Regions from separate parts of the Variovorax sp. LG9.2 genome, predicted to be linked through region 2. Evidence: riboswitches for the same ligand, from Rfam matches in the RefSeq annotation. Region 2 holds a riboswitch; the other holds the start of a gene.
The links. Region 2 has a riboswitch for glycine ahead of QN413_RS22060 (D-amino acid dehydrogenase). Riboswitches for the same ligand answer to the same signal wherever they lie in the genome.

Region 1: another riboswitch for glycine. It lies ahead of gcvT (glycine cleavage system aminomethyltransferase GcvT); the one in region 2 lies ahead of QN413_RS22060 (D-amino acid dehydrogenase).

What each region holds. Positions count from the first base shown of each region.
Region 1 is NZ_JASJXB010000014.1:26,533-42,264, reverse strand. It holds gene QN413_RS15570 (Tad domain-containing protein) at 1-1,400, shown strand, start outside; gene QN413_RS15565 (hypothetical protein) at 1,400-2,374, shown strand; gene QN413_RS15560 (hypothetical protein) at 2,371-3,120, shown strand; gene QN413_RS15555 (hypothetical protein) at 3,131-3,307, shown strand; gene cpaB (Flp pilus assembly protein CpaB) at 3,348-4,358, shown strand; gene QN413_RS15545 (type II and III secretion system protein family protein) at 4,355-6,145, shown strand; gene QN413_RS15540 (ATPase, T2SS/T4P/T4SS family) at 6,157-7,797, shown strand; gene QN413_RS15535 (type II secretion system F family protein) at 7,794-8,657, shown strand; gene QN413_RS15530 (type II secretion system F family protein) at 8,672-9,565, shown strand; gene QN413_RS15525 (DUF192 domain-containing protein) at 9,570-9,935, shown strand; gene QN413_RS15520 (TadE family protein) at 9,932-11,119, shown strand; glycine riboswitch at 11,158-11,244, shown strand; glycine riboswitch at 11,261-11,388, shown strand; gene gcvT (glycine cleavage system aminomethyltransferase GcvT) at 11,403-12,611, shown strand; gene gcvH (glycine cleavage system protein GcvH) at 12,636-13,013, shown strand; gene gcvP (aminomethyl-transferring glycine dehydrogenase) at 13,029-15,732, shown strand, end outside.
Region 2 is NZ_JASJXB010000030.1:750-16,481, reverse strand. It holds gene QN413_RS22115 (sugar ABC transporter ATP-binding protein) at 1-495, shown strand, start outside; gene QN413_RS22110 (ABC transporter permease) at 473-1,489, shown strand; gene QN413_RS22105 (substrate-binding domain-containing protein) at 1,575-2,546, shown strand; gene QN413_RS22100 (Gfo/Idh/MocA family oxidoreductase) at 2,583-3,749, shown strand; gene QN413_RS22095 (DUF3617 domain-containing protein) at 3,846-4,376, shown strand; gene QN413_RS22090 (fatty acid desaturase family protein) at 4,456-5,382, shown strand; gene QN413_RS22085 (ligase-associated DNA damage response exonuclease) at 5,507-6,643, shown strand; gene QN413_RS22080 (ATP-dependent DNA ligase) at 6,651-8,303, shown strand; gene QN413_RS22075 (HTH domain-containing protein) at 8,332-9,123, opposite strand; gene QN413_RS22070 (ligase-associated DNA damage response DEXH box helicase) at 9,246-11,933, shown strand; gene QN413_RS22065 (hypothetical protein) at 11,976-12,527, shown strand; gene QN413_RS22060 (D-amino acid dehydrogenase) at 12,514-13,788, opposite strand; glycine riboswitch at 13,817-13,925, opposite strand; glycine riboswitch at 13,938-14,030, opposite strand; gene pdeM (ligase-associated DNA damage response endonuclease PdeM) at 14,153-14,878, shown strand; gene QN413_RS22050 (cyclic nucleotide-binding domain-containing protein) at 14,875-15,486, shown strand; gene QN413_RS22045 (DUF3606 domain-containing protein) at 15,522-15,698, opposite strand.

The DNA of each region.
Region 1 (15,732 bases), on a different contig from region 2:
CGCTGCAGATCGGCGTCGACGTGCTGCGCATCCTGAACCAGGGCATCTCCGCAAGCCAGGTCGCGATGCTCGCCAGCACGGCCGCGCAACTGCCTCAGGTCATCGTCGACGTGCTTCGCGCCAACGACCCGGACGCCACCGTGCCGCCGGGCGAGACTGCCATCCTCGCGACCAAGTTCGTCGCAGATCTCGGCCTGTACCTGAAGAGCTATCACCAGTCGGCGCGCGGGCCGTTCGACGAGGACGACTACAACGAGGTGCTGCGCTTCGCCCATGCCGCGCAAGCCACGCGCGACGACTGGACCAAGAAGCGCCGCTTTCTGCCCGACTGGGCGACGTGGATCGGCTCCGGCGTCGCGGGTTCGCTCAAAGGCATCGTCAGCAATTTCCCGGTGACGCCGCCCGGGTTCGCCAATCTGGCGGGCAGCGTCATCAGCGGTCTGGTCGACTGGAACGGCGGGACCGAACTGGTGGCCGACCGCGGCATCCTCGGTGGACGACCGGGCCGCATCCGGTGGCAATCGGCCGACGCCATCGAGATCCGCCTGCCCATCGGCTTGCTCTACACCGACCTCATCGGCGGCGCGAGCGACATCGCACGCGGTCGCTTCGGACTCGGCGCCGGCGCCGCCGCGGCCGGCGGTCCCAACGTGATGAAGAGCTGGGAAGGCCAGCGCCTGACCCTCGACACCTTTGCGACCGAAGCGCGCGACTACGGCGGGCTGAACGACACCATCGGCGACAGCGCCTACATGGTCCGCGGCTCGTTCGAGCGCGCTGCGGGCAACCGCAACGGCGGCATCCTGCCCGGCGCCTGGCCAGTGCTCCAGTTCGATGCCAAGCTGCACTACGGCCCGCGCACCAGCATCGGCACCAACCTCACGCAGGACTGGTCGATGCCACGCTTCATCGACGTCAAGGCGCACGAGCCGATGGTCGCCCACGAGTCCGACAACTGGTTGGGCGAGAACGGCTTCAAGGGCAAGAACCCTCTGAAGTGGGGCAAGAACACCGACAAGGGCCCGGCCCTCACGCTGGTCGTGCAAAAGGGCGCCGAGCGCATCCGCACCGGGGAGGTGGCCGGCTTCGGCGATACGACCGAGGGTTCTCGTGCGGGGCTCAAGGACAACTTCGGTGGCGACCACATCAAGGCGGTGTCGACCTCGCAGGTGTACTTTCGGCGGCCGCAAGACCGTTGGGCCCGGCGCGACTTTTCTGCCGACGATCCACCGCAAATCGGAAAATTCAACGTGGGTTTTGCTGGCGGCTACATCGAGCACCGGAGCCTCTTCAGCCCGTACTGGCACGTGCACAACGTCGAGCCATCGTTGTGGGCACGGGCCATCGCCATGGGTGGCGCGGCGATCGGTGCCGTGGCCGAACCAGACAGCGGCGACTGATGAAGACCGCACCCGTGCCCCCACACCGCACCGCACGCATGCAGGGGCATGCGATGACCGAAACCCTGCTCGTGATCAGCTTTGCCGCCATCGCGCTCGCAGCGATCCCGGCCATTGCCGAATACGGCACCAAGCGCCAGCAGACCGTGGCCGCCGCCAAGCTCCTGGCATGGCAACGCACGGTTTGGATGCCGGGCACCAACGCGATCGACGCGGCCGAGGCCAAGGGTGCGTCGGGTGCCATCAAGAAATCCGACGACGAGGTGACCCGCGACCTGCGCCGTCATATCTTCAGAGATCGCGCGACCGCGGGCGCCACCATTCATGCGGCGGACATCGCGGAGTTCGAGCCGACGCTGCCGGCCATCGATGCGCGCACCACGCGCGTAGTGGCCACCACGAGTGCGGCCACCCTGCCCTCGCTGCTCAACGCCAGCGACACGCTGTGGGACACCATCCGGGTGGCGCAAAACGCGCTGGGCAACAACATCATCACGCAGTCGCTCGGCAAATTTACTTTCGTGAGCGGCGGCTACCTGCGCAACCAGGTCGACGTGACGCAGACCAATGCGTCGTTCACGCTCATGCCGCAAATCGAGATGACCGAGCAGGTCACGATGCTGACCGAAGCGTGGAACGCCGGCGGCACCAACCGCGAGGAAAAGAAGATCCAGGGCCTGGTGCCGCTCAAGCTGACCGACAGCGTGTTCTATCAACAACTGCGCGGCGGACTGCATCAGTCCGCATACGCGATCAGCCAGGTCTATCCCGGCTTCAAGAATGCGAACCTCACCTTCGGCCTGACGCCGGGCGATGCGATCGAGAAGACGCCTCTCGACCGCTTCGAGCGCATCACGCCGCAGGCGACCACCGAGACGGGCGGCGGTGCCGATGCCGATGGCGGCAGCCCCAAGGACAAGTTCCGCTACTACCGCGCGTTTCCGCCGACACCCGTGGTCAACACGCTGCCGTGAACGCCGTACCGCCGTTCGCTCTGCAGCACGCTTCGCAACGCGTCCGCGTCGCCGCCTTCATCGGCGCCGTGGCGCTGTGGCTCGCAGCGACTGCGAGCTGGGCCGCTGCACCGCAACGCGACTGGCCGCTGGTGCCGCCACCGCCCGATGCCAGGAGCTACTGGATCGCGCAGTACATCGAGCAGAACACGGTGCCGATGCAGATTCGCGGCTTTGAAACCGATGCTTCGGTGGCCGAGGTCGTGCGCTGGTACGAGGCGTGGTTCAAGGACAAGGTCGGCTACGCCGCGAGCCAGGTCGGCGAGGTGCGCGTGCTCGGGGCGCGCATGGGCATCTATCAGGTGACGGTTCAGTTGCGCGGTACGCCGGGCAAGACACTCGGCCGGCTGGCGAGCGCCGCGCTGTACGAAGAAGGCGGCCCGAGCGAGCAGGAGCGCACCGAGCGCATCGGCAAGGGCTTCCCGCGGCCGCCCGGCTCTCAGGTGGTGTCGGACACGCTCTCGTTCGATCCCGGACAACGCAACCGCACCATCATGCTGACCAACGGGATGAGCGTCGAGACCAATGCGCTGTATCTGCGCGAGCGCATGGTGCTGCTGGGTTGGGCGCTGCTGCAAGACCGCACCGTGGAGGCCGGCACGCGCTCTGCGCTGGTGTTCCGTCGAGGCACCGAGGAAATGGTCGTGACCATCGCGCGACAAGAAGGCAGCTGCTTCGTCGTCGCCAGCCAGACGACGCCCGAATGAAGCGATCCGAATGAGGCGACGTCAACGCGGCCAGGTGATGACCGAGTACGTCATCGTCGCCGGCATCCTGGCCGTGGCGCTCTTCGCCACCGTGCCGGGCTACGACCGCTCGGTCGTCGGCCTGCTGATCAAGGCTTTCCAGGATGCCTGGTCGACTTATTCGTACACCCTTTCCTATCCGCTCTAGCCGCCTGCAGACCTCCCCTACCGCCTCTACACAGACATCGATGAAACCTTCTCCCGGCCTCCTCAAAGTCAAGCAGAACCTTCGGCGGTTGTCTCCGCTCATCGGCGCACTGATCCTCGGGCTCCTGGCGGCCGGCCTCGGCTGGTACTACCTGCGCGCCAGCGAGCGCGAGATTGCCGCCAGCCTCGAACAGGACGCCAACAGCCAGCGACGCGACGTGGTGGTGGCGCGCCAGGCGCTCGGCGACGGCATGGTTGTGCTGCCGACCATGGTCGCCAAGCGATCGGTGCCGACCGAGTACGTGCACAACGACGCGCTCACGCCCGAGACCTTCGTGCAGTTCGCCGGACGCCAGTTGACAGTGCCGGTGGCTGCCGGCAAACCATTGCTCGCCTCGTTCTTCGCGGCGCCGCGCAAGGTGTTCGCCGAAGAGATCGAGCGCGGCGTGCGCGCGATCACCATTCCGGTGGACGAGATCAGCTCGATCTCCGGCATGCTGCGCGCCGGCGACCGCATCGATTTCATGTACGTGGTCGAAAAGCAGAAGGAAGGCACGCAGGCCGTGGTGGTGCCGCTGCTGCAGGACGTCGAGGTGCGCGCCACCGGCCAGATCACGTCGGAACAATTCGCTTCGATGCGCAAACGCTCCGAGGTGTCGGCCGAGGCCGATCCGTATGCGCAGCAGCGCTATTCCACGGTCACCGTGGCCATCGCGCCCGCCGATGCGCAGAAGCTGATCCTCGCGCAGCGCATGGGCAAGATCGTGGCCGCGCTGCGCAATCCCGAAGACCGCCAGACCATGCGAACCGGCGTCGATGCGATGGACCTCGATGCCATCGTCGACGGCTTTCGGCCGTACCGCATGCGTCCCTCCGCCGCCGTTCACGCAACAGCGCCGCCGGGAGTGGAATACATCGTCGGCGGCTCGAACGGGCGCAGCGGCGCCGGTGGATCGGGGCTGGGCCAGGGGCTGCAACAAGCGATCGCAGCGGCTGCAGCAGCCAACGCGGCACCCGCGCCGTCAGAGCCTGCAGCCGCGCCGCCACGGTGAAGCCGCATCGACCCCGACCCCTTTCCGCCGTGCTGTCGAACATCGACCTCGGTGCTTCCGATTTCTTATCCACGACGCCCGAGAGCGCCCTGCCTTTGACCTACTGCAAACGTTCGATCGTCCGCCGAAGCAGCCTGGCTGCGACTGCCGCTGCAACCGCGACCTGGTGCCTGCTGGCGCAGGGTCCCGCGCTGGCCCAGCAACGCCCCGCTACCTTGCCACCGGGGACGGTCGCACCGGCTGCGATGTCGTCCGGGTCCACGTCGTCGCCAGCATCGCCGTCGATGTCCGCGCCGATCGAACGCTCCCCCGGTATCCGCCCTCTTGCGCCTGTCGTTGCACCTGCAGCGGGCGCTGCCGCCCCCTCCACCAGTACGACCAATAGCCCGACCACGGGCCCGACCATCAGCGCCGCCGAACTCGATCAACTCGCCAGCCGCGCCACGGTCATGCAGGACCTGCCGGCCAATCTCACCCTGTATGTCGGCCAGATGGCGCTGGTGCGCATGCCGAACGTGGCACGTGTCGCCATCGGCAGCGGCAAGGTGCTCGAAGCGCGTGTGCTGGATGGCAACAACATGCTCATCACCGCGCAGGACGCGGGCGACAGCACGCTGCATGTGTGGGACAAGGCGGGCCGCGTGCGCAAGGTCAAGGTGCGCGTCAACATCATCGACCTCGAGCGCATCGAGGCCGAGTTGCGTGAGATCACCAAGGGAATGACGGGCGTGAACATCCGCCGCATTGGCGAGCGCATCGTCATGGACGGCAGCAACCTCGACCCCGGCGCGGTCGAGCGACTGGGCACCGTGGCGCAGCTCTACAGCCCGGCCGTGGTGTCGCTCGCAACGGCCGATCGCATTCGCGTCGATCGCATGGTCGACATCCAGGTGCGCATCGTCGAGTTCAACAAGACCGCGCTGGACGATCTGGGCGTGCGCTGGCAAGGCACGACCAACGGTGGCTTCAGCCTGGGATTGTTCTCGGACATCGCATCGAGCGGCTCCTATCGCGTGCTGCCAGCCGACACCACCTTCACGGATGCGACGCCTGCCGGCGCCGCGCTGCTCAGCCGCAACCAGCGCACGCCGCAAAGCTACTTCGGCGTGGCCGCGACCTTGGGCTCGCAAATCAACCTGCTGGTGCAGCGCGGCAATGCGTTCCTGCTGGCCACGCCCAACCTGTCGACCCGCAGTGGCGGCGAGGCCAAGTTCCTGGCCGGTGGCGAGTTTCCGCTGCCCGCCCTGAGCACGCAGGGTGCGGGCTCGGTCGAGTTCAAGCCGTATGGCGTGCGACTCAACATCAAGCCCATTGCCGACGGTGCCGGCAACGTGTCGGGCAGCATCCTGACGGAGGTGAGCAGCATCGACCGCAGCGTCGCGGTGCAGGGCATACCGGGCCTGCTGATCCGCCGCACCGACACCGAGTTCAACGTGCGCGACGGGGAGACCATCGTGCTGTCCGGCCTGATCAAGCGCGAGTCGTCGCGCGCCAGCGACGGCCTGCCGGGCCTGCGCCGCGCACCGATCATCGGGCGCGCCTTTCGTGCCGACACCGACACCGACACAGAGCAGGAAGTGGTCGTCTTCATCACGCCGCGCGTGGTCGACCCAGCCTACAGCGCGCCGCGCATCGAGCGCGCGAACCGCATCGAGGACCAGGTCAACCGCGGCTTCGGCAACCTGGTGGAAGACCAGTCGAAGCCAGCCACCGGCGACGGTGCCGCGCGCCGTGCAACGCCGGACGGCGCACCGCCCCTGGCGCCCAGCCAGCAAGAGGCGCCCTGAGGCCCGCGGCGATGCACAAGGTCCTGGTCAATTCGCCCCAGCAGCCCGTGCGCGAGATCGCGCTGGACGTGCCCGAACTGCAGATCGGCAAGGACAGCGCAAGTGCCATCGTGCTGCCCGGCTGGAACGTGGCGCGCCAGCACGCGCAGTTCGTCGTGAACGATGAAGAAGTGTTCCTGCAGGACCTGGGGAGCCTGTTCGGGACCTGGGTCGACGGCAACCGCGTAACGCGCTACGGGCCGATGGCCGGCGGTGAAGAAATCATCATCGGCGGCCACACGCTGGTGGTCTTGCTCGACGCCTCTCTGCAGCCCGCCGGCGCGGAGCTGCCCAACGACTCGGACGCGCCAGTGCGCACCGCCGTGCCGCTGCTCGAAGATCCGTTGCTGCGCTGGCGTCGATCGCTGCATCGCACCTTGCTGCAGCAGTTGGAAAACCGCCGCATCGACACGGCGCAGATGAAGGACGAAGAGCTGCGCTCGAATATCCGCGCGCTCATCGCCGAGATCATTCGCGATACGCGCGACCTGCCACCCGAACTCGACCGCAACCTGCTGAGCCAGCAACTGCTCGACGAAGCCATCGGCCTCGGCCCGCTCGAAGTGCTGCTGAAGGACGACACCATCACCGAGGTGATGGTCAACCGCTTCGACGAAATCTGGATCGAGCGTGCCGGTCGCCTGGAGCGCACCAACGTCGCCTTCACCAGCAACATCGCGGTGCTGGGCGCCATCGAACGCATCGTGACGCCGCTGGGCCGGCGCATCGACGAGAGCTCGCCGATGGTCGACGCGCGGCTGAAAGACGGCTCGCGGGTGAACGCCATCATTCCGCCACTGGCCCTGCGCGGCCCGAGCATCACGATCCGCAAATTTCCCAAGAACCGGATGGGTCACGAGGGCATGATCCAGATGGGTTCGATCACGCCGCAGATGGTGCAGTTCATGCGCATCGCCGTGCAGGAAAAGCTCAACATCATCGTCTCCGGCGGCACCGGCACCGGCAAGACGACGCTCTTGAACATGGTGTCTAACTTCATCCCTCCCGACGAGCGCATCGTGACGATCGAAGACGCCGCCGAGCTTTCGCTGGGGCAGCCCAACCTGGTGTCGCTCGAATCGCGTCCCGCCAATATCGAAGGCAAGGGCGCCATCGCGATTCGCGACCTGGTGCGCAACTCGCTGCGCATGCGGCCCGACCGCATCGTGGTCGGCGAGTGCCGTGGCGGTGAGGCGCTCGACATGCTGCAAGCCATGAACACCGGTCATGACGGCTCGCTCACCACGCTGCATTCGAACTCGCCGCGCGATGCCGTCTCGCGGCTCGAAGTGCTGGTGACGATGGCCGGCATGAACATCCCGGTCTCGGCCATCCGCGAACAGATCGCTTCGGCTGTCGACCTCATCGTGCAGCTCACCCGCTTTCCGTGCGGCAGCCGCAAGGTGACGCAGATCACCGAGATCACCGGCTTTTCGGAAGGCGTGATCCAGATGCAGGACATCTACGTGTTCCGCAAGACCGGCGTCGATGCGGACTTCAGGACGGTCGGCAATTTTGGCGCCGCGGGGCCGGTGCCGGAGTTCTTCACGCGGCTGCAGGAGCACGGCGTGAAGCTCGACATGAACTACATGTTCGGCGAGGCAACGGCATGAGCCCCAATACGATCGCATTGACGGGCGCCGTGCTGTGCGGCATGGGCTTTTTCTGCCTGGTGGGATACCTCGTGCTGCAGCGCTCGTCGGTCTTCACGGCAAGGGTCATGCAGAAGCTGCAGAGCAGCGGTCGCCGCACCCTGAACCTGTCGGAGTTCCAGGCACAGCACGCGATGGCTTTCGCGTCGGGTCACATGGCGATGGTCATCGCCGGCGCTGCGGTCGGCTGGCTGCTGTCGGGGCGGCTGGTCGGCGGGCTGGTGCTGGCGGTGCTGATCTATCTTCTGCCGGCGCGCTGGTTCGCATGGCAACGCAAGAAGCGTCGCCAGCTGATCGAATCGGAGCTTCCCGATGCGCTGCTCTTCATCGCCAGCGCATTGCGCGCAGGCAGCGCCTTGTCGGTGGCCATTCAGGTGCTGGTGCGCGACCAGCAAGGCCCGCTGGGGCAGGAGTTCGGGCTGGTTTTGAAGGAGCAACGGCTGGGTGTCAGCTTCGACGATGCGATCCAGAAAATGGCGCAGCGGCTCGATATCCAGGACTTCGTGCTGGTCGTGGTCGCGCTGCGCGTGTCCAAGGAAGTCGGCGGCAATCTGTCGGAGCCGCTGCAGGTGCTGGCCGAGACATTGCGCCGCAAGGCCATCCTCGAAGGCCGCATCAAGGCGCTGACCGCACAGGGTCGCATCCAGGGCATCGTGATGACGCTGTTTCCGCTGTTCCTGATGGGTGTGCTCTACCTGATGCAGCCGAGCATGAAGCTGCTCTTCACCACCACCGTCGGCTGGGCCGTGCTGGGCGTTGTCGCAGTGATGCTGTCGCTGGGCTACGCAATGATCCGCAAGATCGTCGCGATCGATATCTGACAGCAGGACACACGATGCGCCAGCTCATCCTGCTTCTCATCATCTTCCTGTGCGCGACCACGGGCGTGGTGCTGCTGCTGTACGTCATCGCGCTCATCCGCAAGGCCCGGCCTTCGGAGCGCACCCACATGGACCCGCTGCCGATCGCGTTGCGCGTGGTGTGGCCGGCCATCAACATCCTGCAGTTCCACGTATCGGAAATCATGCCGACGTCGATGCTGGTCAAGCGCAAGCGCCAGCTGCAACTGGCCGGGCTGGAGTTCGTGCTGCGCGCCGAAGAGTTCATCGCGGTGCAGATCGTCTCGATGCTGATTGTCGGCGGGCTCGGCCTGTGGACCGCGGGCATGCTCAACGCGGTGGCAGGCACCAAGGTGTGGATCATGCTGCTGGGCTGCGTGCTGGGCTGGTTCTATCCGGTCATGTGGATGCGCGACCGGCGCAAGCGCCGCGACAAGGACATCCTGCGCACCCTCCCGGGCTACCTCGACATGATCACGCTGTGCTGCCAGGCCGGGCTGAGCCTCACAGGCGCCATTGCGCAGGCCGTGCAGAAAGGCCCGAAGGGTGCGTTGGGCGAAGAGTTCGACCGGATGATGCGCGAGATGCGCACCGGCGCGAGCCGCATGGACGCCCTCAATGCGCTGGCCGACCGGCTCGACAACCGGCACATCAAGAGCCTGGTGTCGAATCTGACGCAGGCCGAATCGCTTGGCGCCAGCCTGGCCGACACGCTCTCGGCCATTTCGGACCAGCGCCGCACCGAGCGTTTTCAGCATGCCGAGAAGCTGGCCATGGAAGCGCCGGTGAAGATGATCGGGCCGCTGGTCATCTTCATTTTTCCGGTGACTTTCATCATCATCTTTTTTCCGCTGGTGATGGAGTTCCTTGCGTCGACGCGGACGAACTGAATCCATGCGTGCCGTTCACCTTTTTGCCACGTCGACGGCGCAGCCGATCGGCCCGGTGCGCATTGCCGAAAGCGGCTGGGACCGCACGCGCGGGTTACTCGGCCGGCCGGAGTTGCAGGGCAGCGAGGGCCTCTTCATCACGCGCTGTAGTTCGGTCCACACCGTCGGCATGCGGCATGACATCGACGTCGTCTTCGTCGATCGCACCGGCCGCATCGTGCGCATCGCGGAGCGCCTCGCACCGATGCGCATGGCGATGTGTCGGAAGGCTGCGAGCGTGCTCGAACTGGCGGCAGGCCAGGCGCGCGCACTCGGACTCTTCGTCGGTACGAGCTTGCACGGATGGCAAACCGAAAAGGAACCCGCATGACCGCGCGACCCGCCCACCGGCCCAGCGGCCGAAGCCGCCAGCACGGCATCTCGATGACCGAGACGCTGATCGCACTGCCCGTGCTCATCCTGTTCGTGATGTGCCTCGTGCAGTTCGGCCTGATCTACCGAACGCGGCTGACGCTGGAATACGCAGCGCACGAGGCCGCGCGGGCCGGCTCGCTCAACAACGGCATGCCACTGCCCTTCATCATGCGCATGCCCAATGCGACGGGCTGGGGCGCGGTGAACAGCGCGGCACTGGAGACCACCACCAACGTACTGACGCGCGGCAGCGTCTGGCAAGGACTGGTCAAGGGAATGATGCCGCTCAATGTGCGCGAAGCCAGCCCTGGCGGTCTCGTCAAAGGCTGGGTCGACACCAACAAGGACCTGATCGAATCGGCTTGCATCGAGTACCTGAACCCGACGCAACATGCCTTTATCGACTGGTCGTTCGTCGAGAACTTCGGCGAGAACCGCTGGGTGGTGCAGATCCCGAACGACACGATGCGCTACCGAAAGCCCTTGCCCTACGACTACAAGGCGAAGGCGCTGTCGACCGGCGCCGGCATCAACGACCCGACGCCGCCCGACGGCGAACTGCGTGGCGCTATTTCGAACGAGACGCTGGGCGAAGCGAGCGTGCTGCACTTGCGCGTGCACTACGGTTATCGGCTCGGTATCCCTATTGCGAATCGCCTGATCGTGAAAGCGTTGCAGGGCTACCAGTTCGTCGCCGAGGCTTACTTCAAGGTGCTGTCACCCGATGGCGCCACCGCACCCGCAGGCGACTTCCGGCTCACTCAGCTGGACGCGTTCTACCTCGACCAAGGCAAGATTCCGCTGACTGCCGAAGGCGTCGTCGGCATGGAGTCGCCGATCTACTGGCATCCGTTCTATGCCTTCGGCCCTAAAAGCGATCGCAGCATCGATCTGCAATGGGATCCGCAGTGGAACAACAATCTGGGTAACAACGTGCTGGAAGCACCGGGCGATGCGATGACCAATGTGTTTGCCTTCGTGCGCAACAACAGCACCGAGTGGGCGAACCAGTTGCTGGGCAGCGGCCTGGATGCACTGGGCGACAAGGTCGGTACGGCCAATGCGTTTTGTCCGGCCATATGGAGTGGTGCAGTCACGGGTGCGCTTGCTGGCATACCCAACCCGGGTGGCGGGCCCTGAGCACAAAGAAACATCTGCCGCCGGTTCATCCACTACACTGGCCCGGGTCAGGAGAGCGCCCCGCACGACGGGACCGCCGAAGGCGCAGGAACCCTCCAAACGCTCAGGCAAAAGGACTGACACAGCGCCCGCGAAATCGGGCGTTTCCTTGCTGGAGAGAGACCGGCCCGCGTCGACTCGATTGAGATGTCGACATGCACCGGTCCACCGAAGGAGCAAACCCCGATCGTGGGGTGAATCTCTCAGGTAAAGCGGACAGCAGGGGTGGCCCATGGCTTGCGTCATGGCATTCGACCGCCCCTTTTTGTTGCTGGAAATCGCCATGGCCGACGCGCTGCAGAAAACCCCGCTCCACGACCTGCACGTCGAACTCGGCGCCCGCATGGTGCCGTTCGCCGGCTACTCGATGCCGGTGCAATACCCGGCTGGCCTGATCGCCGAACACAAGCACACGCGCAACGCCGCGGGCCTGTTCGACATCTCACACATGGGCCAGCTGCGGCTGGTCGGGCCCGATGCGGCGGCAGCTTTTGAAACGCTGATGCCGGTCGACGTCATCGGCCTCGCGCCGGGCAAGCAGCGCTACGGCCTGCTGCTGAACGACGAAGGCGGCATCCTCGACGACCTGATGTTCTTCAACGAAGGACAGGACTCGATCTTCGTCATCGTGAACGGCGCCTGCAAGGTGGCCGACCTGGCGCACATCCAGCGCAAGATCGGCAGCCGATGCGAGGTCCAGCCGTTGCCCGACCATGCTTTGCTCGCGTTGCAGGGGCCGCAGGCTGCGGCCACGATGGCGCGCCTGTGTCCAGGCATCGAAAAGTTCGTTTTCATGACCGGCGGTGCGGTGTTGATCAACCACGGCGACGGTCCAAAGATCCCGGTCTTCGTCACGCGCAGTGGCTACACCGGCGAAGACGGTTTCGAGATCTCGATGGCCGCGCGCGATGCCGAAGCGCTTGCGCGACTGCTGCTGGCACAACCCGAAGTCCAACCCATCGGCCTGGGCGCGCGCAACTCGCTGCGGCTCGAAGCCGGGCTGTGCCTGTACGGCAGCGACATCGACAGCACGACGACGCCCGTCGAAGCCGCGCTCAACTGGGCGATCCAGAAAGTGCGACGCGCCGGAGGTACGCGCGAAGGCGGTTTTCCGGGCGCAGACAAGGTGTTGGCACAGCTCACTGCCTCGACCGGCGGCGCAGGTCATACCGATCACGCGACGCTCAAGCGCAAGCGCGTCGGCCTGGTCGCGCTGGAGCGCATCCCGGTGCGCGACGGCACGCTGCTCGAATCGTTCGAGGGCGGACTGGCCATCGGCCAGGTCACCAGCGGCCTGCCTGGCCCGACCGCCGAACGGCCGATCGCGATGGCTTATGTCGCGTTGGCTTATGCCGAGCCCGGTACGCGCATTCAGGCGATCGTGCGCGGCAAGCCGGTCCCGATGGAAGTGACCACGCTGCCTTTCGTTCCGACGCACTATTTCAGAGGCTGAATTTTTTTCCCAAGGAGTTTTCAGATGACAGTCAAATACACCAAAGACCACGAGTGGGTCGATGCCGCCGAGGCAGGCGCTTCGGTCACCGTCGGCATCACGGTCCACGCGCAGGACGCACTGGGCGATGTCGTCTTCGTCGACCTGCCTGAAGTCGGCAAGACCTTTGCGCAGGGCGAAGTCGCCGGCGTGGTCGAGTCGGTCAAGGCCGCGGCCGACGTCTTCATGCCGCTGTCGGGCGAGGTCACTGAAGTGAACGAGGCTTTGCGCGCCGACCCATCGCTGGCCAACAGCGACCCGCTCGGCGCCGGCTGGTTCTTCAGGGTGAAGCTCGCCGATGCGCTGCAGCTCGATGCGCTGATGGACGCACCCACCTACGACAAGTTTTCCAGCGAAGCCTGATCACGCACCATGCCGATGTCTGCACTGCCCTCCTTGCCTTCCCTGCCTTCGTTTCGTGAACTCGAAAACGCAGATGAATTCATCGCGCGCCACATCGGCATCGAAGCGGCCGACGAGGCGCGCATGCTGCCCGTCATCGGCTCGGCCACGCGCAAGGAACTGATCGACGGCATCGTGCCGCCATCGATCCGTCGAAGCAAGCCGATGGATCTTCCGCCGCCGATCAGCGAAGCCGGCGCATTGGCCGAACTCAAGGCGATCGCGGCGAAGAACAAGGTCGCGCGCAACTTCATCGGGCAGGGCTACTACGGCACCTACACACCCGGCGTGATCCTGCGCAACATCCTCGAAAACCCCGCCTGGTACACGGCCTACACGCCCTACCAGGCCGAGATTTCGCAGGGTCGCATGGAGGCCTTGCTCAACTTCCAGACGATGGTGTGCGACCTCACCGGCATGGCGATCGCCAATGCGTCGATGCTGGACGAAGCCACCGCCGCGGCCGAAGCGATGACGCTGGCCAAGCGCAGCGTCAAGAGCAAGAGCGACGTGTTTCTGGTGGCGGGCGACTGCCATCCGCAAACCATCGAAGTGCTGCGCACGCGCGCCGCGCCGCTGGGCATCGAGATCAAGGTCAGCACCGCTTCCGACACGCTGCCGCACATGATGACCAGCGGTGATTTCTTCGGGGCGCTGGCGCAATACCCAGGAACGACAGGGCAAGTGCACGACCTGCGTCCGCTGGCCGGCCTCGCGCATGCCAAGGGCGCAGCCTTCTGCGTCGCAGCCGACCTGCTGGCGCTCACGTTGCTGGCGCCTCCCGGCGAGTGGGACGCCGACATCGTCTGCGGCACCACGCAACGCTTCGGCATGCCGATGTGCAACGGCGGCCCGCACGCTGCTTACCTGGCATGTCGGGATTCGTTCAAGCGCTCGCTGCCGGGCCGTCTGGTCGGCGTGAGCATCGATGCGCATGGTCAGACTGCCTACCGGCTCTCTCTGCAAACGCGCGAGCAGCACATCCGCCGCGAGAAGGCGACGTCGAACATCTGCACGGCGCAAGTGCTGCCGGCCGTCATCGCCAGCATGTACGCGGTCTATCACGGCCCGGCCGGGCTCACGCGCATCGCGCAACGCGTCGCCGCACTCACCGCGGTGCTGGCGCAAGGACTCGAGCAGATGGGGCGCGAACTGGTCAACACGACGGCGTTCGATTCACTCACGGTGAAGAGCGGCGACGACACCACGCACATCCTCGAGCGCGCACATGCGGCCAACGTCAACCTGCGCCATCGGCTGCAACAGCACCTGGGCATTTCGCTCGACGAGACGACGACGCGCACCGACATCGAAATGCTGTGGGCGCTGTTCGTGCCGGCCGGCACGCCGATGCCGCGCTTCGCGGTACTGGCTGAAAAGGTGACGCCGCGCATCCCTGAAGCGCTGCGCCGCACCAGCGCTTTCATGACGCACCCGGTGTTCAACACCCACAAGAGCGAGACGGCGATGCTGCGCTACATCCGCAGCCTCTCCGACAAGGATCTGGCGCTCGACCGCACCATGATTCCGCTCGGCAGTTGCACCATGAAGCTCAACGCGACGAGCGAGATGATCCCGATCACCTGGCCCGAGTTCGCGAACATTCATCCGTTCGCACCGGCTGATCAGCTCCGGGGCTATGCCGAGCTCGACCAGCAACTGCGCGACTGGCTGTGCGAAGCGACCGGCTATGCCGGCATCAGCCTGCAGCCGAACGCGGGCTCGCAAGGCGAGTACGCCGGCTTGCTGGCGATCAAGGCGTTCCACGCATCGCACGGCGAAGAGCGGCGCAACATTTGCCTCATTCCGTCGTCGGCCCACGGCACCAACCCAGCCAGCGCACAGATGGCCGGCATGCAGGTGATCGTGACGGCCTGCGATGCGCAAGGCAATGTAGACCTCGACGACCTGAGGCGCGCCTGCGAAAAACACAGCGCCGAACTGGCCGCGGTGATGATCACCTACCCGAGCACGCACGGCGTGTTCGAAGCTGGCGTGAAGGAACTGTGCGCGCTGGTGCACGCGCACGGGGGTCGCGTGTATGTCGACGGCGCCAACATGAACGCGCTGGTCGGTGTGGCCGCGCCGGGCGAGTTCGGCGGCGATGTGAGCCACCTCAATTTGCACAAGACCTTCTGCATTCCGCACGGCGGCGGCGGGCCGGGTGTCGGGCCGGTGTGCGTGGTCGCAGACCTCGTGCCCTTCTTACCGGGACATACGACGGCCGGTATCGCATCGCATGGCGTCGGTGCGGTATCGGCCGCGCCACTCGGCAACGCCGCGGTGCTGCCGATCAGCTGGATGTACTGCCGCATGATGGGCGCTGAAGGCTTGCAGGCCGCAACCGAGACGGCCATCCTGTCGGCCAACTACATCAGCGCACGGCTGAAAAACCATTACCCCACGCTTTACGCCAGTCAGAACGCCGAAGGTCGCGGGCATGTCGCGCACGAGTGCATTCTCGATCTGCGCCCGCTGAAAGAGACCAGCGGCGTCACCGCCGAAGACGTCGCCAAACGGCTCATCGACTACGGCTTTCATGCGCCGACGCTGAGCTTCCCGGTGCCGGGCACGCTGATGGTCGAGCCGACCGAAAGCGAGCCGCTGGCCGAACTCGATCGCTTCGTCGACGCCATGATCGCCATCCGTGGCGAGATCCGGCGCATCGAAGAAGGCGTCT
Region 2 (15,732 bases):
AAGGGAAAGGGCCTGCACGTCGATTTCGGACTGCGCCAGAACCTCACGCTGATGGCGCTCGAGCGCTACGCCGAGCCCTGGCTAAAGCCTGATGTGGAGCGCGCGGCGCTGTCCGAGGCGATAAAGGACTTTGGCATTCGCACCGGCTCACCCGACGTCAAGGCGTCCTCGCTGTCGGGGGGCAATCAGCAGAAGCTGGCACTCGCCAAAGTGCTGCAGCCGCACCCGAAGGTCGTGGTGCTCGACGAGCCGACGCGCGGCGTCGACGTGGGCGCCAAGCGCGACATCTATTTCCTGATCCAGCGACTCGCCCGTGAAGGGCTCGCAGTGATCGTCATCTCGTCCGAGCTGATGGAACTGATCGGCCTGTGCCACCGCGTGGCGGTGATGCGCGCAGGCCGCATCGTCGCCACGCTGGACGCAGAGCATCTGACAGAAGAGGAGCTGATCGCTCATGCCACCGGAACCGCAAATGCCACCGCCCAAGCTGACTGAATCGACCGAGTCGACCCATCGCGCCGAGGCCCGGCCGCGCTGGACGGAGCGACTGCGCGCCGTCGGTCCGGTGCTCGGACTCGTGCTCCTTTGCATCGTCGGTACCGCGCTCAACAGCGATTTCGCGACCGTCGACAACGCGATGAACGTGCTCACGCGCACTGCCTTCATCGGCATCATCGCGGTGGGCATGTGCTTCGTCATCATCTCGGGCGGCATCGACTTGTCGGTGGGCTCGATGGCGGCGCTGATCGCGGGCAGCGTGATCATGTTCATCAACTGGGCCGGACCGGCATTCGGCTCGCCCCTGCTCGCGGTGGTCATGGGCGCGGTGCTGGCGGTCGTGCTGGGCGCCGTGTTCGGATTGGCGCACGGCCTGCTCATCACCAAGGGGCGCATCGAACCTTTCATCGTGACGCTCGGCACCCTCGGCATCTTTCGCGCCTATCTCACCTACTTCGCCGACGGCGGTGCACTCACGCTCGACAACAACCTGTCGGACCTCTATGCACCGGTGTACTACGCCAGTATTTTCAGCATTCCGATCCCGGTGTGGGTCTTCGTGATCGTCGCCATCATCGGCGGCATCATCCTCAACCGCACGGCGTATGGCCGCTACGTGCAGGCGATCGGATCGAACGAACAAGTGGCGCGCTACGCCGCTGTCGATGTCGACCGCGTGAAGATCCTGACTTACGTGCTGCTCGGCGTGTGCGTCGGCATCGCGACGCTGTTGTACGTGCCTCGTCTCGGCTCCGCTTCGCCGACCACCGGCCTGCTGTGGGAGCTCGAAGCCATCGCAGCCGTGATCGTCGGCGGCACGGCGTTGAAAGGCGGCGCGGGCAGCATCACCGGTACGGTCATCGGCGCCATTCTGCTCTCGGTCATCAGCAACATCCTGAACCTCACCAGCGTCATCAGCGTGTACCTCAACGCGGCGGTGCAGGGTTTCGTGATCATCAGCGTTGCGTTCCTGCAGCGCGGTCGTCGCTAGTTCGATTTTCGATTTCGCTTCCGTTTTCCGTTCCCGTTTCATCAACCAAAAGGAGACATCCAGCATGACAAACATCACCCAACACATGAGCCAAAATTTCAGTCGACGCATTGCGCTCACGGCCGTGGCCGCAGCCGCCATCGGGCTGGCCAGCACACCCGCGTTCGCCGACGAAAAGGTCAACCTCGGCGTGTCCATTCCGGCAGCGACGCACAGCTTCATGGGCGGCATCAACTACTGGGCCAACCAGGCGAAGAAGGATCTGGAAAAGGCACACAAGGACTTGAAGATCACGATCAAGACGGCGGCCAACGCGCCGGAGCAGGCCAACCAGTTGCAGGACTTGTCGACGGTCACCAAGATCAACGCGCTGGTCGTGTTCCCGTTCGAGTCTGCGGCCCTCACCAAGCCGGTCGCGCAGGTCAAGGCCAAGGGCGCCTACGTGACCGTGGTCGACCGCGGCCTGACCGACACCAGCGCGCAAGACGCCTACGTGGCGGGCGACAACACGGCCTTCGGCAAGATCCCGGCTGAGTACATCGTGAAGACGCTCGGCGGCAAGGGCAACGTGGTCGCACTGCGCGGCATCGCGACCACGCTCGACAACGAACGCATGGACGCCTTCAACGCGGTGCTCAAGGGCAGTCCGGATGTGAAGCTGCTCGACGCCAAGTACGCTAACTGGAACCGCGACGATGCCTTCAAGGTCACGCAGGACTACCTCACGCGTTTCAAGGAAATCGACGCCATTTGGGCTGCCGACGACGACATGGCGGTGGGCGTCGAAAAAGCCATTGCGCAGGCCAAGCGCACGGATATCAAGATCATCTTCGGTGGCGCCGGCGCCAAGGGCGCAGTCAAGACCATCATGGACGGCAGCGACCCGCGCATCAAGGCCGACGTGAGCTACTCGCCCAAGTTCATCTACGACGCGATCAAGCTCACGGCCGAAGCGCGTCTCAAGGGCGAGAAGCTGCCGGCGACGACGATCATTCCTTCGGTGCTCATCACCAAGGACAACGCCAAGGATTTCTACCATCCTGATTCGCCGTTCTGATCTTGGTCCGGTGCAGACTTTGCGCACTTCGCGAACATGATCTCTGAAAATTTTCGCAAGCTGCGCTACGCGATGGTCGGCGGTGGCCGCGATGCCTTCATCGGCGCGGTGCACCGCAAGGCCATCGCGCTCGACGGGCAAGTGGACCTCGTGGCGGGTGCGTTGTCGTCCAGCCCCGAGAAGGCCCACGCATCAGGTCGCGACCTGTTCCTGGCCGACGATCGAAATCATGGCGACTGGCGGACATTGCTCGCCGATGAACTGAAGCGACCGATCGATGAGCGCATCGATTTCGTCTCGATCGTCACGCCCAACCATGTGCACTTTCCGGTGGCGCAGGCCTTCGTCGACGCCGGCTTTCACGTGGTGTGCGACAAGCCGCTGGTGCACACACGGGCGCAGGCCGACGCGTTGATTGCAGCGGTGCAGCGGCAGGGCACGATGTTCGGCGTGACCTACAACTACACGGGCTATCCGATGGTCCGCCAGGCACGCGAGATGGTGCGATCGGGTCAGCTCGGCACGGTGCGCAAGGTGGTTGTCGAATACAACCAAGGCTGGCTTGCGACGCAGCTCGAGGGCGGCGGAACCAATAAACAGGCTGACTGGCGCACTGACCCGGCGCGGAGCGGGGCAGCGGGCGCCATCGGCGACATCGGCTCGCATGCGGAGAACCTGATCGCGACGGTCACCGGTCTCGACATCGAAGCCCTTTGTGCCGATCTCTCGGCACTGGTGCCGGGCCGCGCGCTCGACGACGACGGCAACCTGCTGCTGCGGTTTGCCGGTGGCGCGCGCGGCGTGCTGATCGCGTCGCAGGTCAATACGGGCGTCGAAAACGACTTGCGGCTGCGCGTGTCGGGGACGCTCGGCACGATCGAGTGGCGGCAAGAGCAGCCGAGCCAGCTCGTGCATCTGCCGCACGACGGACCCAAGCAGATACTGACGCGCGGCTCGCCGTGGTTGTGCGAATCGGCACGGCGCGCGAGCCGACTGCCGAGCGGCCATCCGGAAGGGTTCATCGAAGCCTTCGCCAATGTCTATGCGGGCATCTCAGCAGACATACGCGCCAGACTCGCGGGCACGACCGCCGACGCGATGACGGCCGACTATCCGCGCGTGGAAGACGGCGCACGCGGCGTGCGTTTCATCGAGCGCACTGTTGCATCGGCCGCCAGCGACGCCAAGTGGACGGCTTGGTGACAATGGCTGTCGCGCCGAGCTAGGCCGATCGCACTATTTCGCGGCATCGAGCAGCGCGGTACAAGCTCGGATTGCTTCCATCGTTCGGAGTCCTCCATGAAGATTCGTTTGCCCGTCGCGGCACTGTGCCTGTTGTCGTGCATCGCCGCGACACCTGCGTTTGCCATCGACTACCCCGCGCGCAAGCCCGGCCTTTGGGAAATGAAGATCGGCGACGGCACTGCCGCTGCCGCGGACCAGACCATCCAGCAGTGCATCGACGCGAGCAGCGACCAGGCGATGCGCGACATGGCGCAAGGCATGGGCACGGGCACGGGCAAGGACGCTTGCTCGAAGCAGGACATGCGCAAAGCGGGCAGCACGACGGTCATCGATTCGGTGTGCAAGGTCGGTACGAGCATTGCAACCACGCACGCCGTTGTCACGGGCGACCTGAGCACCGGCTACCGCATGGAAAGCACGTCGACGTACCAACCGCCCTTCATGGGAAAAACCGAGGGAAAGGCGGCGATGGATGCCAAGTGGGTCGGCCCGTGCAAGGCCGACCAGAAGCCTGGCGACATGATCATGTCGAACGGGATGAAGATGAACATCATTGACATGATGGGTGGCGCGAAGAAGAAGTAGCGGTTTCCCGGTAGCTGCGGGGAGCGCACGTCGCTAAAGTGGGCACTTCGCCCCCGAGCGGGCCTGCAGGAAACGAGCCGTGGCAGCTGCGCCCCGCGTCCAACCCGACGCCTTTTTCACACCCGACGATTGGAGCGCACTCACGCATCGCTCGGCATGGCGCGGCCTCTGGTCGGTGGCGCACTGCTGGGCCGTCATAGGCGCAGCGATGGTCGTCGGGGCGCTCTGGCCCCTCGCCATTCCACTCGCGGTCGTCGTCATCGGCACCCGGCAACTGGGACTGTTTGTGCTCATGCACGACGCGGCACACGCGGGGCTGCACCGCAACCGCAAGATCAACGACTGGGTGGCGCACTGGCTCTGCACGCCCACGCTGCGCGCCTACCGGCCGTACCACCTGCAGCACCACCGCTATGTGCAGCAGACCGAAGACCCGGACCTGGTGCTGTCGGCGCCATTCCCCATCAAGCGCTCGTCGCTGGCGCGCAAGGTCTGGCGCGACCTGAGCGGGCAGACGTTCTACAAGCAGCGTTTCGCCCACATCGCCCAGCGCATCCGGGCTCGCACAGAGGGCGAGTCGGCCTGGCGGCTGTTGGGCCAGGAAGTCGCCAAAGATCGCCGTTTCCTCGTTGGCAACGCCATCGGCTTCGCGCTCTTCAGCGCGGCGGGCTTCTGGTGGGTCTGGCTCTTGATGTGGCTGCTGCCCATGATGACCTGGCTGCCGCTGGTGAGCCGCATCCGCAACATCGCCGAGCACGCGCTGGTCGCGCAAAACGAGCCCGACCCACTGCGCCAGGCGCGCACCACGCACGCGAGTTGGCTGGCGCGCGCGGTCATCGCGCCTTACTGGGTCAACTACCACGCCGAGCATCACATGTTCACCAACATTCCATGCTGGAACCTGCCCCGTGCGCATCGCATCCTGAAGCGCGACGGCGTGACGTCGCGGATGGAAATGGAAAGTGGCTACGTGGCGCTGCTCGCCAGGGCGGCGCCGGCCGCCTGATCACCCCTTTCGCTGTGTCGCGCGGCATGTCGCGTCGCGGGCGTAGGCGGCTGCCCACAGCGCTTCGCGGCGCCCCAACGGCCAAGATCGCGCTGCCTGCGCCTACGATCCACTGCACATGCACGTGCCGCCGACCTCCGTCAGTTTTGCCTCGCGCCCCGACGATCTGGTCGTGGCCCGTCCTGAGGGCCTCTACTGCCCGGCGGGCGATTTCTACATCGACCCGTGGCGCGCGGTCGATCGTGCCGTCATCACGCATGCGCACTCCGACCACGCGCGCATCGGCCACGGCCACTACCTTGCGCAGACCGACAGCGAGGGCACGTTGCGAACTCGGCTGGGTGCCGACATCAACTTGCAGACCCTGCCTTACGGCGCAGCGATAGAGCACAACGGCGTGCGCATCTCGCTCCACCCTGCCGGACACGTGCTCGGCTCGGCCCAGGTGCGGCTCGAGCATGGCGGCCGCGTGTGGGTCGCGTCGGGGGACTACAAGACCGAGCCCGACGGCACCTGTGCGCCCTTCGAGCCGGTGCCGTGCGACACCTTCATCACCGAGTCGACCTTCGGCCTGCCGATCTACCGCTGGCCGACGCAGGCGCAACTGAGTGCCGACATCAACGACTGGTGGCGTCGCAATGCCGACGACGGCCGCGCCTCGGTGCTGCTCTGCTATGCCTTCGGCAAGGCGCAGCGCATCCTGCACGGTGCCGACCCGTCAATCGGGCCGATCGTGGTGCATGGCGCGGTCGAGCCGCTGAATGCGGTGTATCGCGCCGCCGGCGTCGCGCTGCCGCCGACGCTGCGCGCGAGCGACCCCGAAGTGAACCCGCAGATGCTCAAGCGCGCGCTGGTGCTGGCGCCGCCGTCGGCGCAGGGCACGCCGTGGATGCGCCGCTTCGGCAGCTATTCGGATGCGTTCGCGAGCGGCTGGATGCAGTTGCGCGGCACGCGCCGCCGTCGCGGTGTCGACCGCGGCTTCGTCATGAGCGATCACGCCGACTGGCCGGGATTGCAGAAGGCCATTGCCGGCACCGGCGCCGAGCGCGTGTTCGTGACGCACGGCAGTGTCGCGGTGCTGGTGCGCTGGCTCACCGACAACGGGCTGGAGGCGCAGGGATTCAAGACCGAGTACGGCGATGAAGACGTGGCGGACAAGGCCGAGAGCCCCCATCCCAACCTTGCCGCGGAAGGGGAAGGAGTAACAACCGAGGCTTCCTCCCCTTCCGACGGAGGGCAGGGGTGGGGGCCAGCGGCGTGACCATCGCATGAAAGCCTTCGCCGCCCTCTACCGGGAACTCGACGCCACCACATCGAGCCTAGCCAAGCAGGCCGCGCTGCAGCGCTACTTGCATGGTGCGGCGCCTGAAGACGCTGCCTGGGCCGTCTATTTTTTGGCCGGCGGCAAGCCACGCCAACTGGTGCCGACCAAGCTTCTTCGGCTGCTCGCGCAAGAGGCCGCCGGCCTGCCCGAATGGCTTTTCGATGAAAGCTACGAAGCGGTCGGCGACCTGGCGGAAACCATCTCGCTGCTGTTGCCGCCACCGACCGAGGCGCACGACCTGGGCTTGGCCGTGTGGATCGAGCAGCGCTTGCTGCCGCTCAGAAAAACGCCGCCCGACGAACTCACCGATACGCTGCGCGCGCAGTGGCGCGAGCTTGCGGCCGATGAGCGACTCGTCTACTTCAAGCTCATGACCGGCAGCTTCCGCGTCGGGGTGTCGAGGCTGCAGGTCACGCAGGCGCTGGCCGCGGTCGGCGCCATCGATGCCAAGCGCGTGGCACAGCGGCTGATGGGCTACACCCACATCACAGGACAACCCACGGCGCGCGACTACGCCACGCTCATCGCGCCCGAAAGCGATGGCGAGCAGAACCAGCAGACCAGCGGCCAGCCGTACCCGTTCTTCCTCGCGCATCCCTTCAACGAACCGGTCGATCGATTCGATGCGCTGCTCGGCGCGCCCGCGAACTGGCTGGTCGAGTGGAAGTGGGACGGCATCCGTGCGCAGCTGGTCAAGCGCGCTGGCCAGGTGTGGCTGTGGTCGCGCGGCGAAGAACTCGTGACCGACCGCTTCCCCGAGCTCGCGACCATGGGCGAGGCGCTGCCCGACGGCACCGTGCTCGACGGTGAGATCGTGGTGTGGCGAGACGACAAAGTGCAGCCCTTCGCCGAACTGCAACGCCGCATCGGCCGCAAGACGCTCGGCCCTAAGCTGCTGCGCGAAATCCCCGTTGTGCTGCTCGCCTACGACCTGCTCGAATGGCAAGGCAAGGACCTGCGCGCGCTGCCGCAGGAACAGCGTCGCATGACGATGGACGTGCTCCTGACCGAGGTACAGCACCCGCAACTCATCGCGAGCCCGATGCTCAACGGCGGCGACTGGGCCCACCTCTCGCGCCAACGCGAAGCCGCGCGGTCGATGGGCGTGGAAGGGATGATGCTCAAGCAGCGCCATGGGGCCTATGGCTCGGGCCGCACCAAGGACGTCGGCACCTGGTGGAAGTGGAAGATCGACCCGCTCAGCATCGATGCGGTGCTCATCTACGCGCAGCGCGGCCACGGGCGCCGCGCCAGCCTGTACAGCGACTACACCTTCGCCGTGTGGGATGGTCCGCCGGAGCAGGAAGAGCGCAAGCTCGTGCCCTTCGCCAAGGCCTATTCAGGCCTCACCGATGTGGAGATGGGCCGCGTCGATGCGGTCATTCGCAAGACCACGATCGAGAGCTTCGGCCCGGTGCGCAGCGTGAAGCCGACGTTGGTCTTCGAGCTCGGCTTCGAAGGCATCGCGAAGAGCACGCGGCACAAGAGCGGCATCGCTGTGCGCTTCCCGCGGATGCTGCGGTGGCGGGAGGACAAGCCGGTGGAAGAAGCGGATACGTTGGGGACGCTGGCGGCGTTGCTGCCCGATGACAAGTAGCAGAGTCGTCGTCGGGTCTCACGACCGACTACATTTTTTCCATAACCGCTTGGACAAAGGCTTTGGATTTTCTTTTTTGGATCTCAGGATCTTCTTTTTGTATGTATTCCACCGCCGACAGATCGTCTCCCCTCTTCCTGTTCTGTCGAGGTTCAAGTGCTTCGATAAGAATTGCCTCGAGCGCAGGGATCATTTTTGCGGCGTCGTAGGTCGCGGGCATCTCTCCAAGCAGGCCAGTGTCTTTGACGGGTCGAAGTCCAAACCAGGAAAATCTATCCCATCGCGCACCCATGCGATCCGAGGTGTGCTCAAACAGCCGTCGACCCAGAGGCCTGTCAGTGGTGCGGCCTATGTAGATCACTTCGCGCCCGTCATAGAGCAAATAGATCCCAAGCTGCTTGTTGAAGTCAACCGGGATCGCTCCGAGTTGCTGCATCCCCAGAAGCTGTGGCGTAGCGACCCATTGAATCGCCTCTCTGCGCCAAAACATGCCGAAGGAGCTCACTATTTCATACTGCTCTTCGTCCTCGTCGGATGCGTCTGTCGTTGGCGTGAGCTTCTCTTTGTCCGGACTTGTTCCCATCACCGGTCTCTGCGCCAGCGTAAACGTACCTTTGCCGACACGTACGTACGGCGAAGCGTCGTCGTGCTTGATCGAGGCGCTGATTTGAGCGTTCACGGTAGCCGCAGGTGTTGCGCCCAGATTGCTTCGCAGTCTGCTGGCAATGATCTTGTCCGTGATCTCCTTGTAGTGGAGCGGAGTGCCAGCAGCTCCTAATACCTTGTCTATGGCTTCGCGCCAAGTGAGATCCTTAGCCATGCTGTCGTCCGTTGGGTTGCGTGTGATGCACCTAATGTAAATGTCTGGGTTGGCACCTCGACATCACAGCCAGCCGTCTTTGCGACGCGGGACCACGTGCTCAACTCACCGGAATGCTTTTCATGTCATCACCCGCTATCGAATGGTTTGAAGCTAGGAAGTGGAAACCCTTCAAGTTCCAACGCGTCGTCTGGAAAGCCATCGCCGCTGGCGAGTCCGGGCTGCTGCACGCCACCACCGGCGCTGGCAAGACCTACGCGGTATGGCTCGGTGCGCTGCTGGCTTTCGCGACCGTGCCGAAAACGACCAAGGGCCAAAAGGCGGAAACGCCGGCAGCGCTGCCTAGCGCCGCAACGACAAAGAAGAAGGTGGCTCCCCCGCTCGCGGTGCTGTGGTTGACCCCGATGCGCGCACTCGCGGCCGACACGCTGCGCGCGCTTCAGCAGCCGCTCGAGGCACTGGCGCCGGATTGGTCGGCCGGCGCCCGCAGCGGTGACACCTCGTCAGCCGAGCGCGCAGCGCAAAACGCCCGCTTGCCCACGGTGCTCGTCACCACGCCCGAGAGCCTGTCGGTGCTGCTCTCCCGCGCGGACGCGAGCGAGGTACTGGGCAGCGTGAAGATGGTGGTGGTCGACGAGTGGCACGAACTGCTCGGCAACAAGCGCGGGGTGCAGGTGCAGCTCGCGCTGGCGCGGCTCAAGCGCTGGAACCCGGCACTCATCGTGTGGGGCATGTCGGCCACGCTCGGCAATCTGCACGAGGCGATGGGCACGCTGCTCGGCAGTGGCAGCAGCGCGGGCACGATGGTGCAAGGAGAGGTCCCGAAGAAGCTGGTCATCGATTCCCTGCTGCCCGGCCGCGCCGAGCGCTTTCCATGGGGCGGGCATCTGGGGCTCACGATGCTGCCGCAGGTGATCGAGGAGATCGCGTCGAGCAAGACGACGCTGGTGTTCACCAACACCCGCTCGCAGTCGGAAATCTGGTACCAAGCGATGCTCGAAGCGAAGCCGGAATGGGCGGGTTTGATCGCGCTGCACCACGGCTCGCTCGACCGCGCGGTGCGCGAGTGGGTCGAGGCAGGTTTGAAGAGCGGTGAGCTGCGCGCGGTGGTGTGCACGTCGAGCCTCGACCTCGGCGTCGATTTTTTGCCGGTCGAGCGCGTGCTGCAGATCGGCTCGCCCAAGGGCGTCGCGCGCTTGCTGCAGCGGGCCGGGCGCTCGGGCCATGCGCCCGGGCGGCCGTCGCGCATCACCCTGGTGCCGACGCACAGCATCGAGATGGTGGAGGGCGCTGCGGCACGCGCCGCGATCGCGGCCGGCCACATCGAGGCGCGCAGCACGCCCGAGCAACCGCTCGACGTGCTGGTGCAGCACCTGGTCACCGTCGCGTTGGGCGGTGGCTTCATGCCCGACGACCTGTACGACGAAGTGCGCAGCACCGCCGCCTACGCCCAGCTGTCGCGCGAGAGCTGGGACTGGTGCCTGGCGTTCGTGCGGCAGGGTGGCCCGTCGCTGGCTGCCTACCCGGACTACCAGCGCGCCGTACCCGATGCCGACGGCGTGTGGCGCGTACCCGATGCGCGGCTGGCGCGCCGCCATCGCATGAACATCGGCACCATCGTGAGCGACGCGAGCATGACGGTCCAGTTCGTCGGCGGCGCCAAGCTCGGCAGTGTCGAAGAGAGTTTTGCGGCGCGCATGAAGCCGGGCGACTGCTTTCTTTTCGGTGGTCGGATGCTCGAACTCGTGCGCATCCACGAAATGACCGCATGGGTGCGCCGCGCCTCGGGCAAGCGTCCGGCGGTGCCGCGCTGGAACGGGGGCCGCATGCCGCTGTCGACCACGCTGGCCGATGCCGTGGTGCAGCAACTCGCGCTGGCCGGCCAGGGAAAGTACGACTCGCCCGAACTGCAATGCGTGCGCCCGCTGCTAGAAATCCAGCAGCAGTGGTCGGCGCTGCCGACACCGCAAACGCTGCTGGCCGAGGTGCTCAAGACGCGCGAAGGTTCGCACCTTTTTCTCTACCCGTTCGCGGGGCGGCATGTGCATCTCGGGCTCGCCAACCTGATCGCCTGGCGCGTCGCGCAACAGGCGCCGCGGACCTTCTCGATTGCAGTCAACGACTACGGCTTCGAGCTGCTCTGCGCCACTGAGGTCGACTGGCCGGCGCTGCTGCCACAGGTGCTGGCGCCGGTGGACGAGGCGACGCTGTTGCACGAGGTGCTCGAAAGCCTGAATGCGGGCGAGCTGGCACAGCGTCGATTTCGCGAAATCGCGCGTGTGTCCGGACTGATCTTCCAGGGCTATCCGGGCGAGAAGCGCAGCAACAAGCAGCTGCAGGCCTCGTCGTCGCTGTTCTGGGAGGTGTTCCGCAAATACGATCCGCAGAACCGGCTGCTGCTGCAGGCCGAGCAGGAACTGCTCGCGCAGGAACTGGAGATCGGCCGCTTGCGCGCGAGCCTCGCGCGCTTGAACACGCAGCAGCTGGTCGTGCAAACGCTGGCGCGCCCGACACCGTTCGCATTCCCTTTGATGATCGAGCGCTTCCGCGAAAAGCTCACGAACGAAAGCGTGGCCGACCGCATCGCGCGCATGGTCGAGCAACTGGAGAAGGCAGCGGGTGGGGCGGTGCCGGTAGGCGGCGTGGAGGGCGTCAGGAGCACGCTGGCGTTCGGCAGCGAGCGTCGTCCGGCCAGGGTCAAAGGCAGCGGGATCGGCAACGACAGCGGCGGCGAAAGTGCCGACGGCCAGAGCGCACGGAAGCGACCCCGTCGCGAGCGCAAGCCGTCGCGACCATTGCCGCCGCTCTAGCCTCGATGGTCCCCATCGGTCGGGGTACAAAATGCCGCACGCATGACCCCCTCCATCCAGTTCCGCCGCCAGCTCATCGTCGCCATCCTGCTCGGTGCCGCGGTCGTCGGTGCCTTCATCCGGCATTACGCCGAACCGGGTGCGCTGCGCAACGTCGGCACTCTGATGATGTTGATCTGGGTGCCGATCGTCGGCAACATCGTCGGCTGGCTCATCGGCAGGATCAAGCGCAAGCCGCAGACCACGGTCGCCGGTACGCTGCCGCCGACTTTCGTTGCCGGCAGTGCGTTCAAGCCGCAGGCGCTGGTCGACATCACCTTGCGTCCGGCCAGCGTGCCGGTGGAAGACAAGGCCATCGCCGAGGGCGAGCATCACTGCGCCTTCGTCGTCGACAACCAGGCTTTCTCGGCGCGCTGGCTGCTGCCGCAAGGAGCGGCGGTGCTGCGACGCGGGCAGTCGCGCGCAGTGCAGGTCGAGTTCCTGGCGCCAGCCGTGGCACTGCCACTGTTCACCGCAGACACCCGCTTCCGGATGCTGGTCGGTCAGTCGTTCATCGGCGACGGCCGTGTGGTGGGACTGATCACGCCTTCGTGAAGGCGAAGTCCACTTCGGGCGTCAGGCCGCTGACGATGCGAGCGATCGATTTGCCGGAGCCGCAGGCATGCGTCCAGCCCAGCGTGCCGTGGCCGGTGTTGAGGAAAAAGTTCGGCAGCTTGGTCTTGCCGATCAGTGGCACGTTGCTCGGCGTAGCCGGGCGCAAGCCGGTCCAGAACTGCGCTTGCGTCGCATCGCCGGCGCCGGGGAACAGGTCTTCGACGCGCTTCACGATGGCTTCGCAACGCACGCGGTTCAGGTCGCGGTCGTAGCCGTTGAGTTCGGCGGTGCCGGCGATGCGCAGGCGGTCGCCGCGGCCGTCTTCGGCGGTGTAGCGCGAGAACACGAGCTTGAATTCGTCGTCGGTCAACGAGACCTGATGCGCCTTCGATGCGTCTTTCACCGGCATCGTCACCGAGTAGCCTTTGGCCGGATAGATAGGCAGTCGTATGCCGAGCGGTTTGGCGTAGATCGGGCTGAGCGAGCCCATCGCCAGCACATACGAATCGGCCTGCAACTTCTGGAACCGGCCTTCGATATCGGTCGCTTCGACATGTTCGATCTTGCCGCCGGCTTGGCGGATCGCGGTCACCGTGTGGCTCATCAGAAACTTGACGCCGGCCACTTCGCAGAGCTTGACCAGTTCGCGTGCGAAGCGGTTGGCATCGCCCGATTCGTCTTCGGCCGTGTAGGTGGCGCCGGCCAGGCGTGACCGCACATGCGCCAGCGCAGGCTCGATCCTGATGGCCTCGTCGGCCGAGATCACCAGACGCTCGCAACCGAGGGCGCGCATCTGTTCGCTCGGCTTCAACGCGCCGTCGAACTCTTTTTCGTCGGTGTAGAAATGCAGGATGCCCTGTGTGCGCTCGTCGTAGGCGATGCCGGCGTCGCGCCGCAGCGCCTGCAGCATGCTGCGGCTGTAGGTTCCGAGCCGAACGATCTGCTCGATGTTGTGCCGCGTGCGCGCCGGCGTGCATTCGCGCAGGAACTCCAGGCCCCATAGCCATTGGCGCATGTCGGCACGAATGCGAAAGAGCAGTGGCGCATCTTCCTTGCCTAGCCACTGCAGCACCTTGAGCGGTGCGCTCGGGTTGGCCCAGGGTTCGGCATGGCTGACCGAGATCTGGCCGCCGTTGGCGAAGCTGGTTTCTGCGGCCGGTGTGGCTTGCCGGTCGATCACGGTCACTTCGTGGCCGAGCTGTTGGAGGTAGTAGGCAGAGGTGACGCCGAGCAAGCCGGCGCCGAGAACGATCACGCGCATGGGAGGACCTTTTGAAAGTATTTCAATGGCCGCTCCCCCTGTCCTTGGTACCTGAGAGATTCGTGCTGCAAGAGAGGCTTGCGGCAGTTGCTCCTTCGGTGCGTCACTTGGCGTGACGGCTCTCCAGACGGCTTTTCAAAAGGTGCAGTACACAACCGGCGTGCGGTTTACCTGAGCGTTCATGGGAGTTTGCGCCTTCGGTGGGCCGTTCTGACGAACGCCCGCTCTCCTGCAGTGCAACGAGTTTAACCATGCGTGGTCACAAATTGCTGACAATTTGAGACACTGCACTCCCTTTTGACGTTCCGCCGATTCCTGCCTTTCCTCCACCGCTGCCATCGCCTCTGTCATCACCCCGCCGCTCGTGTCTCCTTCTCTTCCTTGCCAGGTCCAATGGGCCGATGAAACCCTGCAGTTGCTTCCTGAGCGCGCCATCTGGTGGCCCACCGGGCAAGTTCTCTTTGTCGCCGACTTGCATCTCGGCAAGGCCGCAACGTACCGCGCGCTCGGTCAGCCGGTGCCGGGCGGCACCACGCTCGAAAACCTCGCGCGACTCGACGCGCTGATTGAACGTCACGCGCCTAGGCGCATCGTTTTTCTCGGCGACTTCCTGCATGCCGCGCAGGCGCGCAGCGTGCTCACCACGCTGCAGGTCTGGCGCGACGGTCATGCAGATATCGACATGACGCTGGTGCGCGGCAACCACGACCGCCGCGCGGGCGATCCGCCGGCGTCGCTGCGCATCGACGTGGTCGACGAGCCCTGGCTCATCGGCCCGTTCGCCTGCTGCCACCATCCGCAAACGCACCCGACGCACTTCGTTCTGGCGGGCCATCTGCATCCGGCGTGCAAGCTGTACGGGCGCGGTAGGGACAGCTTGCGCATGCCGTGCTTCGTCAGCGAGGCGCGCCAGGCCATCCTGCCGGCGTTCGGCGAGTTCACTGGCGGCTGGCTGGTGGAGGCGGCACCGGGTCGACGCTTTCACGGTGTCGGCGGTGCGGCGGTGTGGGCGTTACCCGTGGCCACCCTGTCCAACATGGCGGGGCAGGTTGCCCACGCTTCGATCACTTCTCGAGGTTTCGCCAAATGAACAATTCCGTGGTGAAGCCCGATCTTCGCGAGCGCGCCGCACGCCTGCTGATGCTCGCGGCGCCATTGGCCCAGCTCGAACTCGAAGACGCGCTCATCGTCATCGATGCGATGGAGCCGGCTTTCGTGCGTGCCGGCTTGATCCTGATGGAACAGGACGAGGCCGACGACACCGACTACATGGCGCTGGTGCTCGAAGGCGAGGTGCGTGCCGAAAGCGGGACCGGCGTGACCGGTGAAGAGATCGTGGTGTCGGTGATCGGCCCGGGCAGCCTGATCGGCGAGATGGGCTTGCTCGACGGCGCGCCGCGTTCAGCCACCTGCACCGCGTTGACCGACCTCAAGCTCGCGACGTTGTCGCGCGAGGCTCTGATGTCATTGATCGACGGCCATCCCACGGTGGCAGCACGCCTGCTACTGGCCATCTCGAAAGGCCTTTCGGACCGGCTGCGTGACAGCAACCGGCGCTTGCGTTTGCTGATGCAGGTAACGCGGGCGGTTCAGCTGGAGCTGAACGCGGCGCATTCGATCAACATGAAGTTGCTGGTACCGGCCGTGGCGGCGGTGGCGGCGGTGGCGGCATCGACGAGGCCAACCGAGGGCGCTTGATTCGCTGCGGGTGCCAGGCGGCTCGCTTGCCCCGATCACTTGCCCAAATAGTGCCGTACCTTCTCGGTGGAGACGCCGGCTGCAGCCACGGCCGACCTAAGCTTGGCTTCGGTCACGCTGAAGGTCTGCGTCCAATAGCGCAGCTCGTGCGCCTCGTTCACGTTGATGCGGCTGCGGTCTTGCGGGCCGCGATTGCTGAGGTTGTCTGCCATGGCTTTCTCCTGGAAAGCTAGGACATTGAGCCTG